One region of the Virgibacillus sp. Bac332 genome, then DNA from elsewhere that is predicted to be linked to it. Evidence: riboswitches for the same ligand, from Rfam matches in the RefSeq annotation. Region 1 holds a riboswitch; each other region holds the start of a gene.

Region 1 (3,323 bases):
TTATCAATAGATTGTCCTGTAATATACTGTGCTTCAGGAATATTAGGAGTAACTACAGTCGCTAATGGTAATAGCTGCTGTTTGAGAAACGATCGAGCATCTTCCGATATTAATGGATCGCCACTAGTTGCAACCATGACAGGGTCCATGACATAGTTCACAACTGATTTGGACAAGTGCTCTGCAATAACCTGCATCATATCTTTGTTCGCAATCATACCTGTTTTTATGCTATGCACAGGCATATCTGATATAACTGAGTTTAGTTGCTCATTTATCATCGTAACAGGTAGATGGTGTACGTTTTGCACACCGGTTGTATTTTGTGCCACAACAGAGGTGATTACAGACATTCCATATACGGTTAGTTCTTGAAATGTTTTTAGGTCTGCCTGTATGCCAGCACCGCCACTCGGATCTGTTCCAGCAATAGTCAGCGCGCAAGGTATGCTAGCCATTAGCTGTTCACCTTTTCTGCGTTTGGCCATGATTCACATGTGTAGGCCATTTCCCAGAATTTAAGCTCCAGCTGGCAGCTTTTTCGAAAAGCTTCTCTAATGAGATCTTTTTCATCCTTGGCAGCATTTTCTGCAAGTATATCCAACCGTTTTCTCAATTCAAAGGTGGTATTATCTACATCACCACTTGCATAGAAACTAATCCAATCGTAAAAAGGGTGATCTTTATTAGGATTATACTGCTCCATTAATTCCCTACCAATTTCTAAGTATGTCCAAGGGCATGGAAGTAGAGCTCCTAGTATCTCACTAGACGTTCCCATTTGTGCATGATACATCATATGTTTAATGTAATGATCTGCAGTAGGTGGCAAAGGGTGTCCTTGTAAGGACGCATAGTCCACACCGATATGATTGCAGAAGTTATGATGTGGGTGGATTTCATCGTTTAATATAAAATTTATTTGATCAAAGAAATAAGCAATATCATCACGTTTCTTTGATTTGGATAGCGCTATTCCATAAATTTGCATAAAGGCATTTAAGTATTCAAAGTCCGCTTTAATATAATGTGCGAGCGCATCTTTAGAAATCTCGCCAGTCCCTATCCCCTGAACAAAGGGATGATTAAAAATAAGCTGGAAAATATCATTGTTTTCTTCTCTTAATTGATCAGTGAAATTCATATTTAGCCTCCTTCTATTATGGGAAGCCACTAGAGGTGTAAAAGTAGATAAATAGAGGATAATAATATGTTCCCCACTACTTTCCTGCGCTGGTATTATCCAGATCAGGTTCAAAGGGACAAAGGAAAAGTCCTTATCTCAGCAACAAAGCGCCCCTAGTAGTTTCCTTGTACGCGTATCGTATCTTCTTGCTTTACTCGTAATAAAATGAACCAGCCAATAAATGCGCCAGTTATGCTACTTACCAAAAACGATGGCATGAAAATGAAAGCGCCAGCAGCACTGTCCATAAACAATTTAGCAAATGGAACCGCTATGAATGATCCGATAATACCAGTACCAATGCTTTCTCCGATCACAGCCCACAGCTTTCTACCAAACCACTGATAAAAAAGCCCAGCAAGGAAAGCACCAACCATTGCTCCCGGAAAAGCAAGTAATGTACCAATCCCCAGCATATTTCGTAAAATTCCAATCATAAAAGCTATGACTACGGCTGGACCAGGTCCCAGTATTACTGCCGCCATTACATTTACTGCGTGCTGCACTGGATACGCTTTAGCAATTCCAGCAGGAAACCATAAGAATTGTGCTCCTAATGTTCCAATTGCTACGAAAATTGCCATCAATGTTAATACGTGCGTTCTTCTCACTTATTCCCTCCTTTCTATAAAAAGTGAGCATAGGACAACAATAGGAATTACCGACAATATGCGGTATAGCTTACGTCCTACACGCCTCTCCCCAGTAGCTATGGATGCTAAAGGTAGACAGCAAAGCATAATATACATCCACTCTGTTCTTATGAAAAAAACCAGATCCTCCATGGACCTGGCTTTGTGTAAGAAAATAGAAAGACGTTGCGTCTACTACTTCCCTCCGCTGGTATTAACCAGATCAGGTCCATAAGAGTTAGAAACGTCACGTGTTTCCTCTCAGCCCACATATTGGGCACCCCTAGTAGTTAAGTAACTTGTGAATTTAATTATGCTTTCAGCAACTAACAGAATCAAGCATAACAAATATATTGTTATTTGTCATGGGAAAAAAGGAATATAGCGTCTACCATTTAAAGCGCCTTTTTTTAATAGGCTTATTTGATAGGTTATCATCTATTATTTTATTTATGTTTATATGATAATGGTGGAATTAGTGATCCATAGAAATAAATGCCCTTACAGCTTAGTAAATGTAGCATATGGTAAATAGAAATTTATTATAGAAAGGATGAATCTAATTGGCACTTACTCCTTCTAAAATTAAACAAGTACTTCTAAATTTAATAAATGAACAAGTTCAAATTACTACTGCTTTTGGAATGGTAACGGGAACAGTTGATCAGGTTAAGAATGATTATACTGTCATTATCGAGGGATCTGGCGACCAAGTTTTGGTGAGACTGTATAAAATTGAGCTTATTAGTGAGCTATAAAGGAGGAATATAGATGTTCCAAATAAATCTTTTTGCCGAACTTTTAACGCGTATAGGCTCTGATGCTGAAATAGCTACTGATAATAATTTAATAGAAGGTACGCTTCTAAAGGTAACTTCACAATTGGTAATCGTTAACGATAATAGTGGTTATGGGCCTCAAGAAATATATATAGCATTTAATGCTATTAATTTTGTACGATTTTCTTAAGAATAATAAAGTTAGGTTTTGTTGGTTTAACAGTATTACTTTTGATTAAAAAGTATAACTTCTCGATTTGAAGGAGTTATACTTTTTTTAGTTATGCACCGTGCATGGATGAAAACTTGGCGTTGAAAGTCTGCTACAAGCTTGGCAGTAGGAACTGTTAGCGCATGGAAATGGCTATCGTGTGGTAGTGACTGAAAGAAGCTGGGCGTAAACTTCTGAACTGACGAACAGAAACTAGACAGAAGGTTTGATTAGTTCAGATAAGTCTGTAACATAAGACAAAGTCCAATACTGCCCATACAGCAAATTTAGCAGTTATATCGGAGGAAAGTTTTCATTCTAACAGGGAGAGATCTTATGAGGGGGCTGTGAGAGTTATAGGATAACGAGCCGATACAACCAAGATGGTGTATCTGATCTGTTAGAGAGGATTCTTTCAAGAAATAATCTCAATTAAGCTTATCTTCAAGTAGTCAGAAATAAAGGTACAACAGGGGGGGCGGGTATGTTGTGTGATCAGATGTATAGGTAAAAGT
Region 2 (3,323 bases), 1.9 Mb from region 1:
TCAAAGGGGTATAACACAGCTGTTGGTGACGAAGGCGGATTTGCACCAAACCTTGCTTCTAATGAAGAAGCTTTACAAACAATTGTGGAAGCAATTGAAGCTGCTGGTTACAAGCCAGGAGAAGAAGTGAAGCTTGCAATGGATGTTGCTGCTTCAGAAATATATGAAGATGGTAAATATAATCTAAAAGGTGAAGGTGTTGTTCGTACTTCTGAAGAGATGGTTGATTGGTATGAAGACATGATCAACAAATACCCAATTATCTCCATTGAAGATGGACTAGATGAAAATGATTGGGATGGATTTAAAGTATTAACAGATCGTCTTGGTGGACGAGTACAGCTTGTCGGAGATGATTTATTTGTAACAAATACTAATAAGCTTTCCAAAGGTATTGAACAAGGTATTGGAAACTCTATCTTAGTAAAAGTTAATCAAATCGGTACATTAACAGAGACGTTCGAAGCAATCGAAATGGCAAAACGCGCTGGCTATACAGCGGTTATCTCACACCGTTCAGGAGAAACAGAAGATGCAACGATCGCTGACATTGCTGTAGCGACTAATGCAGGTCAGATCAAAACAGGTGCACCTTCTCGAACAGATCGTGTAGCTAAATACAATCAACTGCTTCGCATTGAAGATGAGCTAGCAGGCATGGGTGAATATGCTGGTAAGACAGCGTTCTATAACCTAAATAAATAGGGAAGAAAACCTCTTAAGGTATGGTGGTTATACTTTAAGAGGTTTTTTATAGGTTTATCCCACACATATAACTGGCAGTAATAATCCACTTTAAGCAATAAAGTAAAACCACTATGGGGAAGTGGAGGATCGATTGCCGGTAAATGTCCGGTCGGTTCAAAGGATTTTAGGTCTGTGGTGCTAACAATCAATGTGGGATAAATAAAACCCCCACTGATTAAAGTGTCACTTTATGCAGAAGTTGCTTCTATGTTCATAGAAGTTTCTATATTTTTTGAGTTTCTTAAACTTGATTAAATGGACGAATTATGTCATAGTTACTATGGAATTAATAATAGAATACTAAAGTTGTAGGGGGACCAGTGTTGCTGGTTGAGATTGTATCCGTAAGGTACTGACTCTTAGAACCTGATCTGGTTTAAACCAGCGTAGGGAACATGTTTGATACATCAAATATTAAGTTGTATATGCCCTAATGGTGATTAACCATCTAGGGCATTTTTTATAGTCTAAGAAATTATAAAATTTGCGTGTTGAGCTGCGTCCAGCTCCAGCGCCCAGAAACTAGGCTACTTCATCATGAATCGCCCTAATCTAAATCATCATCGGCTCGCAAGCTCACCGTGAGTCCTTTATCTCCGTTGAATCGTCGCTGCGTTGCTAATCGGGTGTTTGCGCTTTTATTCTTAGCGAAGGAATTACAGTCAAACAAGATGATACATACGCTGTTCCTTACAATGAGAAAGGTATTCAAGAGGAGGAAAACATTGAAGAAGCTTTTACTGCTTAGTTTAGGGATTACACTGCTTATATTAACGGCATGTGGTACAGAAGAGAAAGAACAAAGTCAGCAGAACAATGACTCAACAGAAAAGAAAAAGATCTCTGTTGTACTTGATTGGACACCAAATACGAATCATACAGGATTATATGTTGCAAAAGAGAAGGGATATTTTGAAGAGCAAGGCCTTGATGTGGACATAATTATGCCTGGTGAAGCGGGAGCAGATCAGTTAATTGCATCTGGTAAAGCAGATTTTGGTGTGAGTTATCAGGAGGGGATTACTGAAGCTCGTGTACAAGATATACCGATTGTTTCCATTGCTGCTGTTATACAGCATAATACCTCAGGTTTTGCCTCACCCAAGAATAAACAGATTACTACACCTAAAGATTTTGAAGATAAAACATATGGTGGCTGGGGAGCTCCGGTAGAAAAAGCGGTTCTAACCTCACTCATGCAGCAGGAAAATGCTAATGTAGAATCAGTTGATATTATCAACATGGGCGATACGGACTTTTTTACTGCGGTGAAAAGAGATATTGATTTTGCGTGGATTTATTATGGTTGGACTGGTGTAGAGGCAGAGCTCCGTGATGAAGAAATTAATATGGTGTATTTAACCGATTATTCGTCAAATTTAGATTATTACACGCCGGTTTTAGCTACCAATGAAAAAATGATCAAAGATGATCCAGAAACAGTTAAGCAATTCTTAGCTGCAGTATCTAAAGGTTATAATCTAGCAATTGAGCAACCAGAGGAAGCCGCTGATATCTTAATTAACGCTGTTCCTGATTTGGATGCAGAATTAGTAAAAGCAAGTCAAGCTTGGTTAGCGTCAAAGTATCAAGATGATGCGGACCAGTGGGGGAAACAAAAGCAAGAGGTATGGGAGAATTACGCCAATTGGATGTATGAGAATGAGCTGTTAGATAAACCGTTAGATAGTGAAAAAGCATTTACAAATGAGTTTTTACCAGAAACAAAGGAGGAATAAATGATGGCAGATGCACTAGTTAGTATTCAAATTATCCCGAAAACGAAAAATGGTGAAGATGTTATTCCGTATGTGGATGAAGCGATTAAGATTATCGATCATTCCGGAGTTAAGTATCAGGTAAGTCCACTAGAAACTACAATGCAAGGTGATCTTGCAGAACTATTTGGAATTATTGAGAAGATGAATAAAAGGATGACTGAAATTGGTTGTGAAAATGTTATTTCACAGGTGAAGGTTCTTTATCAACCTTCTGGAGCTTCCATGGAACAATTAACGGAGAAGTATCGCTAATGAGAAGATTGCGAGAAAAGGGATGGCGACCAGCTCTGGTCCTCATCCTTTTCCTTATCAGTTGGGAAATAGCTTGTCGTATTTTTTCGATCCCAGCTTGGCTACTACCTGCTCCAAGTGTAATATGGCAAGAAGCTGTCAATGGCTGGCCAAATTATGCTAGTCATCTACAATCGACTATCCAACTATCGATTATCGGATTTATGATAGGCAGCAGTGTAGGTACGCTCGTTGCTGTTTGTCTTCATCTCATTCCGACAGTTAGGGAAGCCTTTTATCCATTATTAATAATATCACAGAATATACCTATTATTATTTTAGCTCCCTTATTAGTAATTTGGTTTGGTTTTGGAATATTGCCGAAATTAATTGTTATTACACTTGTTTGTTTTTTTCCAATAACTATAGCAGCTTTAGATGGATTTAGACAAACAAGTGGAGAACTGAAACACTATATGCAAATGACAGGTGCCAGTAAAGGGCAAATCTTTCGTAAGCTAGAGTGGCCATATGGATTACCTTCTTTGTTTAGTGGTTTAAAGA
Region 3 (3,323 bases), 1.3 Mb from region 1:
AGCAACGATGAAGAAAGTACGAGAAGCATTTGCTTTTATAAGCTGTTTAAGTGCACAGAATCTTAAAGACGAGAAAGCAAATTTATTAGTCAGTAGACGCCATGAAATAAAAGCCGAAATGGATACGATTCAAACGACATTTGAACAAAAACTAGTCGACATTCCTGACATAGTATGGGACCAACTTGTAAAAAGTGAGGATTTAGTTGATGTAGCATATGTGTTAGAAGAATTTAGAAATCATGCAAACGAACAATTGGTGCGAGATCAAGAGGTTCTTATCAATGATCTGGCAATTGATGGATATCACGCTTGGGGACAAATGTACGATGTGATTATAGGAAATATGAGTGTAGATATGGTAGAGGATGGGGAAACGAAAAGCTATTCTATTGGGCAGGCTACAAATAAACTAACACACCCAAACCGTTCATATCGTAAGCAAGTGTTTCAACAGCTAGATAAAGCTTGGAAGAATAACGCTAGTTTATTTGGTCAAACATTAAACCACCTAGCTGGCTTTCGTTTACAAACATATAAGCATAGAAATTGGAATGAAGTTTTGCAAGAACCATTGGCTTTGAACCGTATGAGAAAAGAAACATTAGATGCGATGTGGACTGCAATAAAAAAATATAAGCATCCCTTTGTAGAGTATCTTATGAACAAGGCCAAACTACTTGGACTTAACAAACTAAGTATTTATGATGTTGGAGCACCAGTAAACAAAGTGGTTAAGACTTCGTCGTTTGAAGAAGGAGCTGACTTTATTGTCGAACATTTTACTCAGTTTAGTCCCCAAATGGCTGATTTTGCGAAAATGGCCTTTGAAAATAGGTGGATTGAGGCTGAGGATCGTCCAAATAAGCGTCCGGGAGGATTTTGTACAAGTTTCCCTGATAGTAAGCAAACACGCATTTTTATGACTTATTCAGGTACTTCATCTAATATTGCAACGTTAGCTCATGAGTTAGGGCATGCTTATCATCAACATGTAATGAATGATGTAAATGGACTTAATCAACGGTATGCAATGAATGTTGCTGAAACAGCGTCAACATTTGCTGAAATGGTTGTTGCAGATGCGTCGGTAAAAAGCGCACGTTCGATTGCGGAAAAGAAAAGTTTATTAGAGGATAAGATTCAGCGGAGCATTGCTTTTTTTATGAATATACATTCCCGTTTTATCTTTGAAAGGCGTTTTTATGAAGAAAGGAAACAAGGATTAGTGCCAGTGAAAAGATTAAACGATTTGATGATAGAAGCACAGAAAGAGGCATATTGTGATGCATTATCGGAGTATGATCCTAATTTTTGGGCATCTAAATTACATTTTCACATAACAAGGGTGCCATTTTACAATTTCCCTTATACATTTGGTTATCTTTTCAGTCTAGGTATCTATGCAAAAGCACAAGAAAACGAAGATAGTTTTGAAGATGCATATATTTCGCTTTTAAGGGATACTGGTCGCATGAACGTAGAGGATCTTGCTAAAAAACATTTGGATACAGATTTAACTAAGCCTGAATTCTGGGAAGCTGCTATTCAATTATGTGTCAATGATGTTGACGAATATCTTTCGTTGTAACGCTGTTGTGTTTTTACGATATGTCATGTACAATACTTGTAGTAAATAGGCAGTGAAAAGTAGTTTCTTATTTATTCCACATGTAACTGATAGTAAGAACCCCACTTCAAGGAATAAAGTGAAACCATTATTGGTAAGTGGGGGAATCGACTGCCGGTAAATGTCTGATTAGTTTATCTCTCAATCAGAGGTATAAACAAAAACCCCCACTGATTGAAGTTTCACTAAACAGTAAGACAAAAGAAGCAAATATAAGTTAGAAGCCTACAGGGGGAGCCAATTGGCTGAGAGTGAACATAACTGTTCTTACCCTTTGAACCTGTTAGTTAGTACTAGCGTAGGGATGGTGGCTTTTTTGATGGACAGAAAAGTAATGTGAGCAGATTCCCCATCAGGAAGTCTTCCCCTTGGCATTGCTTTTTTTGTATGGATAAGTTACTTAACTGCATAAAAAAGGGGAGGAGAAAGATATGAGGCGCACATTATTTTTAGTAGAAGTAGCCATTTTTGCAGCTTTTGCATTTTTATTGGATTTTATACCATTTTTATCATTTAAGGTTTGGGCTCAAGGTGGCTCCATATCCTTTGCGATGATACCGATTTTTATTGTCGCATTTCGCTGGGGGGTCAAGGGCGGTTTATTAGCTGGATTGCTGTTGGGAGGATTACAATTATTATTTGGGCCAACAGTCTTCGTACCCCTACAAGGGTTCTTAGATTATATTGTTGCGTTTACCGTATTAGGTTTTGCAGGAATTTTTGCAAAACCTGTCCAAGCAGTAGTTAAAGAAGGAAAAACGAAAACAAGCCTATATTATATTGCTGTAGGCGTGTTTTTAGGATCAGCTTTACGCTTTTTAGCCCATTTCACTGGAGGGATTGTATTCTTTGGTGAATTTGCGCCAGAAGGTCAGCCTGTATGGTTATACTCGTTGCTATATAACGGATCGTACATGTTACCTGGCTTTATATTAAGTACGGTTCTTGTGTTCTTTTTATTTCAAAAACAACCACGTACACTATTACGTATGTCCGCTTAATCTAGGAGTTTTCCTCATAATAAATATACGAAGATTAGTGGGTAGTTATTGACTCGAGGATTTTGCCCACTATTTTCTATTTAGTAGTTTAGAGTTATAGTGAGAGGTGAAATCAAGCTTAATCAATTGCGGCAATTATTATCGAGACTGATAAAATGATTATTCAGAGTAAGAAATATTTTGTTTTTTCCCAAGCTCTTTATTATCTTTATTTCATAACAAAAGCGCATTAGAAACGTAGCGACTGGAGCTAGTCAGCTCGTAGGGCGGGCGATTGTGAAGTCACATCGTTTCTGGGCGCTGGAGCTGGACGCGGCTCAACACGCCCCTATTTATCCAAATGGGTAAATTTTATATTTTCTTCCTAGACTATGAGAAAAGCTGCTTCACCCAATTAGAATTGGTGAAACAGCATTGATAACTTGCCTATCATAAGCAAGTTATCTTTTTCTTACTGACAGATTAAAACGTTTAATTATGAAAAACTACTGTATAGTAGAGATTTATGCTTTTATTGTAAATACCTATTAACTTCCTCATGGTTAGTTACAATCAAGAGTACTTTTCCTTCATCCATATCTTCCTCATAGTTTTCAGCTTCTGCTTGAGAGAATCCTATTTCGGTTAATTTCGTTCTTAGTTCATCACCTTGTGTACTAAAAAGATTACCAACGGCATGTCCAATATCCATT
Region 4 (3,323 bases), 1.4 Mb from region 1:
CTAACAGATTCGGCTCGTTTTCATCAAATATGTTCATTCTCCTGACGGCAAAGGTTAATATTTCTGTTTTGGATGCTATCACCGCCTTCTTTTGACTTTGAAATGTCGGGTACTTTCCAGTACCTAGCATCAGTCGGGAATGAAATGATTTTCCGCCAATTGTTAACATGACTTATCCTCCTCCTACAAAATGAACAATTTCAATAGTATCCCCATTAGTTAATATTGTTTCGTCATACACTGTTTTATTAATAATTTGTTGATTCTGTTCGACTACCGCGAGTTTCGCTTGAATGTTAAAGCTTTTTAGTAACTCGCCAATAGTTGAATCCTTAGCTACCTCCACCTGACGTCCGTTCACGTGTATCTGCATATGTGATCCCCTCTTTCCTGAAACGATTTGGTGTAAAAAGACGCTGGATCGATGATGGTACATAACGCTTTAAGACCATATCACTAACTAGTTTCCCTGTAGCAGGAGCAAGAAGAATACCATTTCGATAATGTCCGGTTGCAAAATACAAATGGGGAATCTCAGGATGTTCTCCAATAATTGGCTTACCATCTTTGGTGCCCGGACGAACACCAGTCCAACAGCTATGCAGTTCTTCCTGCTTAAACGATGGGAACAACTTCAATAAGTGATTCATTAATTCAAAAATGCCACCTGTTGACGTATAACTATTGCTATCATCATGATAGCTAGTTGCACCAATAATATAGCGTCCGTCTCGTTTTGGTACCAAATACAGATTGTGAAAGAATAACGTCTGCTGAATAGATTGAATGCTTGGCTTTATGGCAAAGCATTCTCCTTTTGTTGGGACCATTGGATTCATTAATCCTGTCGCTTCAAACCACCTCCCACTTTTTACACCTGCCGCTACAACAACATGATCAGCTGAGATAACATCGTTATCGATTTGAATATGAAAAACATCATGGTCATGGACTATTTCTCCAACTTGACAATTCTCGATCAACTGACCTCCCATTGATAAAGATGCCTGTTTAAAAGCTTCACACACTTTCAATGGTTCTACATGTCCATCTCGCCGCATATATAATCCCCCTACTGCCTGGGATAAAGCTGATGTTCGTTTCCTAATCCCTTCCGCATCCAACCATTCTAAGCCTTCAAATGCATTTTGTTTTGCTCGCAGTCTTTGCTTCTGTTCTTCATTCGTAGCTATCTCGAGTATACCGTTGGTGGAAAGCTGAATATCAATCCCTGATAACGAAAATAGTTCTTTGCTTAGAGATGCATACATATTTCTACTTGCTTGGCAAAATTGATAATACGTACCTTCCTGATCATTTTCTGTGTGTACACCAAGCATGCCCGCAGCAGCTTGTGTAGCTTTTCTTCCACTTCTACCTTGTTCAATTACCGTCGTTACAACCCTACTTTTACTTAAATAGTAAGCAATGGATTGCCCAATAACGCCTCCACCTATAACCACTACATCAACGTGTCTCTTCATATCGATTCACCTCCTTTCGAAACGATTGCACTGCCTGCAGTGGATTATTTTGACTAAAAACACCTGACATTACAGCAATCCCACTTGCCTTCGCTTGATAAATATCCGTTACCTTTGCGCTTGTGATTCCACCGATTGCATAAACGGGAATGCTCACCTCTTTTGCAACTGCTGCTAATTTCTCTACTCCTTTTGGTTTCACCCCTTTCTTGCTCGCTGTCGAAAAGACATGACCATACAAAATATACTTAGCACCTAGCTGCTCCGCTCTCTTAGCTACTTCGTTGGAGTGCGTCGATACCCCTACTTGTAAACCGGGGGATTGTTTTCGGAGATCGTGTACCTCTTGTATTCGCTTTTCTGAAAGGTGAAGTGTCTTCACATTCGTTTCACCAGGTAGTGTTGTATGGCCATGAATAATTAGTTTTTCTTCCGGAACTCCTTGTGCAAGCACACGTTGAATGAACAAAGAATAGTCCTGCTCGGTCATTTGTTTTTCTCGTAGAATGACAGCATCAAGATAGGGAATAATACTCGCTATTGTCTGGATAAGGTATTTCTCCTCCTGTTCACCGGTAGTCACCGCAATTAGTTTCATCACTTCCTCTCCTTTTCTACAAAAAAATGCCACTTTTCCAGCAAAGGAAAAGTGGCATGAATCTATAACGATATCCTAAAAAAGGTATATGTCGCTGATACACACTACTCCTGTCACTTTCCTCCGCTGGTTCTTACTCCAGTTCAGGTTCAAAGGGTCTCCATGTCACACATAGATCTCAGCCATTACGTAAAGGCACCCCTAGTGAAGCGTAATTTAATTATTCAATATGCATTTGTCTATAAAATACATGATTTTGGACTATTCGTCTACCAAAAATGAACAATTTTCTATTTTTTTGCCATTCTCTACTAACAAAAGAGCTGACCTAATGAGCCAGCCCCTTAACATCTCTTTTATTTGGTATAGCGTTTAACTTCATCAATCTTTTGTTCTTTTGCAAGTTCACGAGTTGCGCGTGGCGCGGTCCAAAATGTGGTTAACATGAGTAACGATACAGGAACAGCCGTCACCACAATAAAGGATTGTAGCGATCCAACACTATCCTCGCCAATAGTGATGAGTACAGTTGCGACAAGTCCCATAAGAATTGCCCAGAACACACGCAGGAATTTCGATGGATCTCCATTACCTGTAATCGCCATCGAGATGGTTAATGACATCGAATCGGTTGTCGTTAATACAAACACAATAGTTGCTACTAAAAAGAAGAAACCGATAATCGTACCAAGTGGCAATTGTTCTGCGATAGCAATCATAGCTGCTGGAGGTCCAGCACTATTTAAAGCTTCAGATACGGCACCAGGGTTATTCATTTCAGCAAAAATCCCTGTGCCACCAACAACTGTAAACCAGAACGTCGTTACCACAGGTGCAATTACCGCAACAGCAGTTACAAGCTCTCGAATTGTGCGACCACGAGAAATACGACTAACAAACATCGCCATCATTGGACCATAGCCAATGAACCAAGCAAAGAAAAAAACGGTCCATAAGCCAAGCCAAGCTCCATCTCCACGGAAGGTGTTTAAGGTTAGGAAGTCTTGGACATATAATCCAAATGATTGCAAATAGGAATCAAAAATAAATAATGCTGGACCTAGAATAATCACAGCAACCATTAAACAAACTGCGAGAATAATATTATAGCTGCTTAAAATTTGGATTCCTTTATGAATTCCTGTCGCAGCAGAAATCCCAGCTGCTAGAACAATAACGATAACAATAAGACATTGTACAAATAAATTATTTGGTACACCGAACAATGCACTTAATCCATA

Evidence for each region. Region 1 has a riboswitch for thiamine pyrophosphate ahead of thiW (energy coupling factor transporter S component ThiW). Riboswitches for the same ligand answer to the same signal wherever they lie in the genome.
Region 2: another riboswitch for thiamine pyrophosphate. It lies ahead of D9782_RS20915 (ABC transporter substrate-binding protein); the one in region 1 lies ahead of thiW (energy coupling factor transporter S component ThiW).
Region 3: another riboswitch for thiamine pyrophosphate. It lies ahead of thiT (energy-coupled thiamine transporter ThiT); the one in region 1 lies ahead of thiW (energy coupling factor transporter S component ThiW).
Region 4: another riboswitch for thiamine pyrophosphate. It lies ahead of D9782_RS00830 (thiamine phosphate synthase); the one in region 1 lies ahead of thiW (energy coupling factor transporter S component ThiW).

Annotation. Positions count from the first base shown of each region.
Region 1 covers NZ_CP033046.1:1,585,324-1,588,646, forward strand. The annotation lists gene thiD (bifunctional hydroxymethylpyrimidine kinase/phosphomethylpyrimidine kinase) at 1-458, opposite strand, end outside; gene tenA (thiaminase II) at 458-1,144, opposite strand; TPP riboswitch at 1,209-1,311, opposite strand; gene thiW (energy coupling factor transporter S component ThiW) at 1,300-1,797, opposite strand; TPP riboswitch at 2,002-2,113, opposite strand; gene D9782_RS07600 (DUF2642 domain-containing protein) at 2,382-2,576, shown strand; gene D9782_RS07605 (hypothetical protein) at 2,590-2,787, shown strand.
Region 2 covers NZ_CP033046.1:4,260,817-4,264,139, reverse strand. The annotation lists gene eno (phosphopyruvate hydratase) at 1-705, shown strand, start outside; TPP riboswitch at 1,048-1,157, shown strand; gene D9782_RS20915 (ABC transporter substrate-binding protein) at 1,473-2,486, shown strand; gene D9782_RS20910 (thiamine-binding protein) at 2,490-2,780, shown strand; gene D9782_RS20905 (ABC transporter permease) at 2,780-3,323, shown strand, end outside.
Region 3 covers NZ_CP033046.1:2,863,845-2,867,167, forward strand. The annotation lists gene D9782_RS13580 (M3 family oligoendopeptidase) at 1-1,591, shown strand, start outside; TPP riboswitch at 1,851-1,953, shown strand; gene thiT (energy-coupled thiamine transporter ThiT) at 2,062-2,631, shown strand; gene D9782_RS13590 (YflT domain-containing protein) at 3,143-3,323, opposite strand, start outside.
Region 4 covers NZ_CP033046.1:168,663-171,985, forward strand. The annotation lists gene D9782_RS00815 (thiazole synthase) at 1-169, opposite strand, end outside; gene thiS (sulfur carrier protein ThiS) at 173-373, opposite strand; gene thiO (glycine oxidase ThiO) at 333-1,484, opposite strand; gene D9782_RS00830 (thiamine phosphate synthase) at 1,468-2,082, opposite strand; TPP riboswitch at 2,184-2,295, opposite strand; gene D9782_RS00835 (BCCT family transporter) at 2,439-3,323, opposite strand, start outside.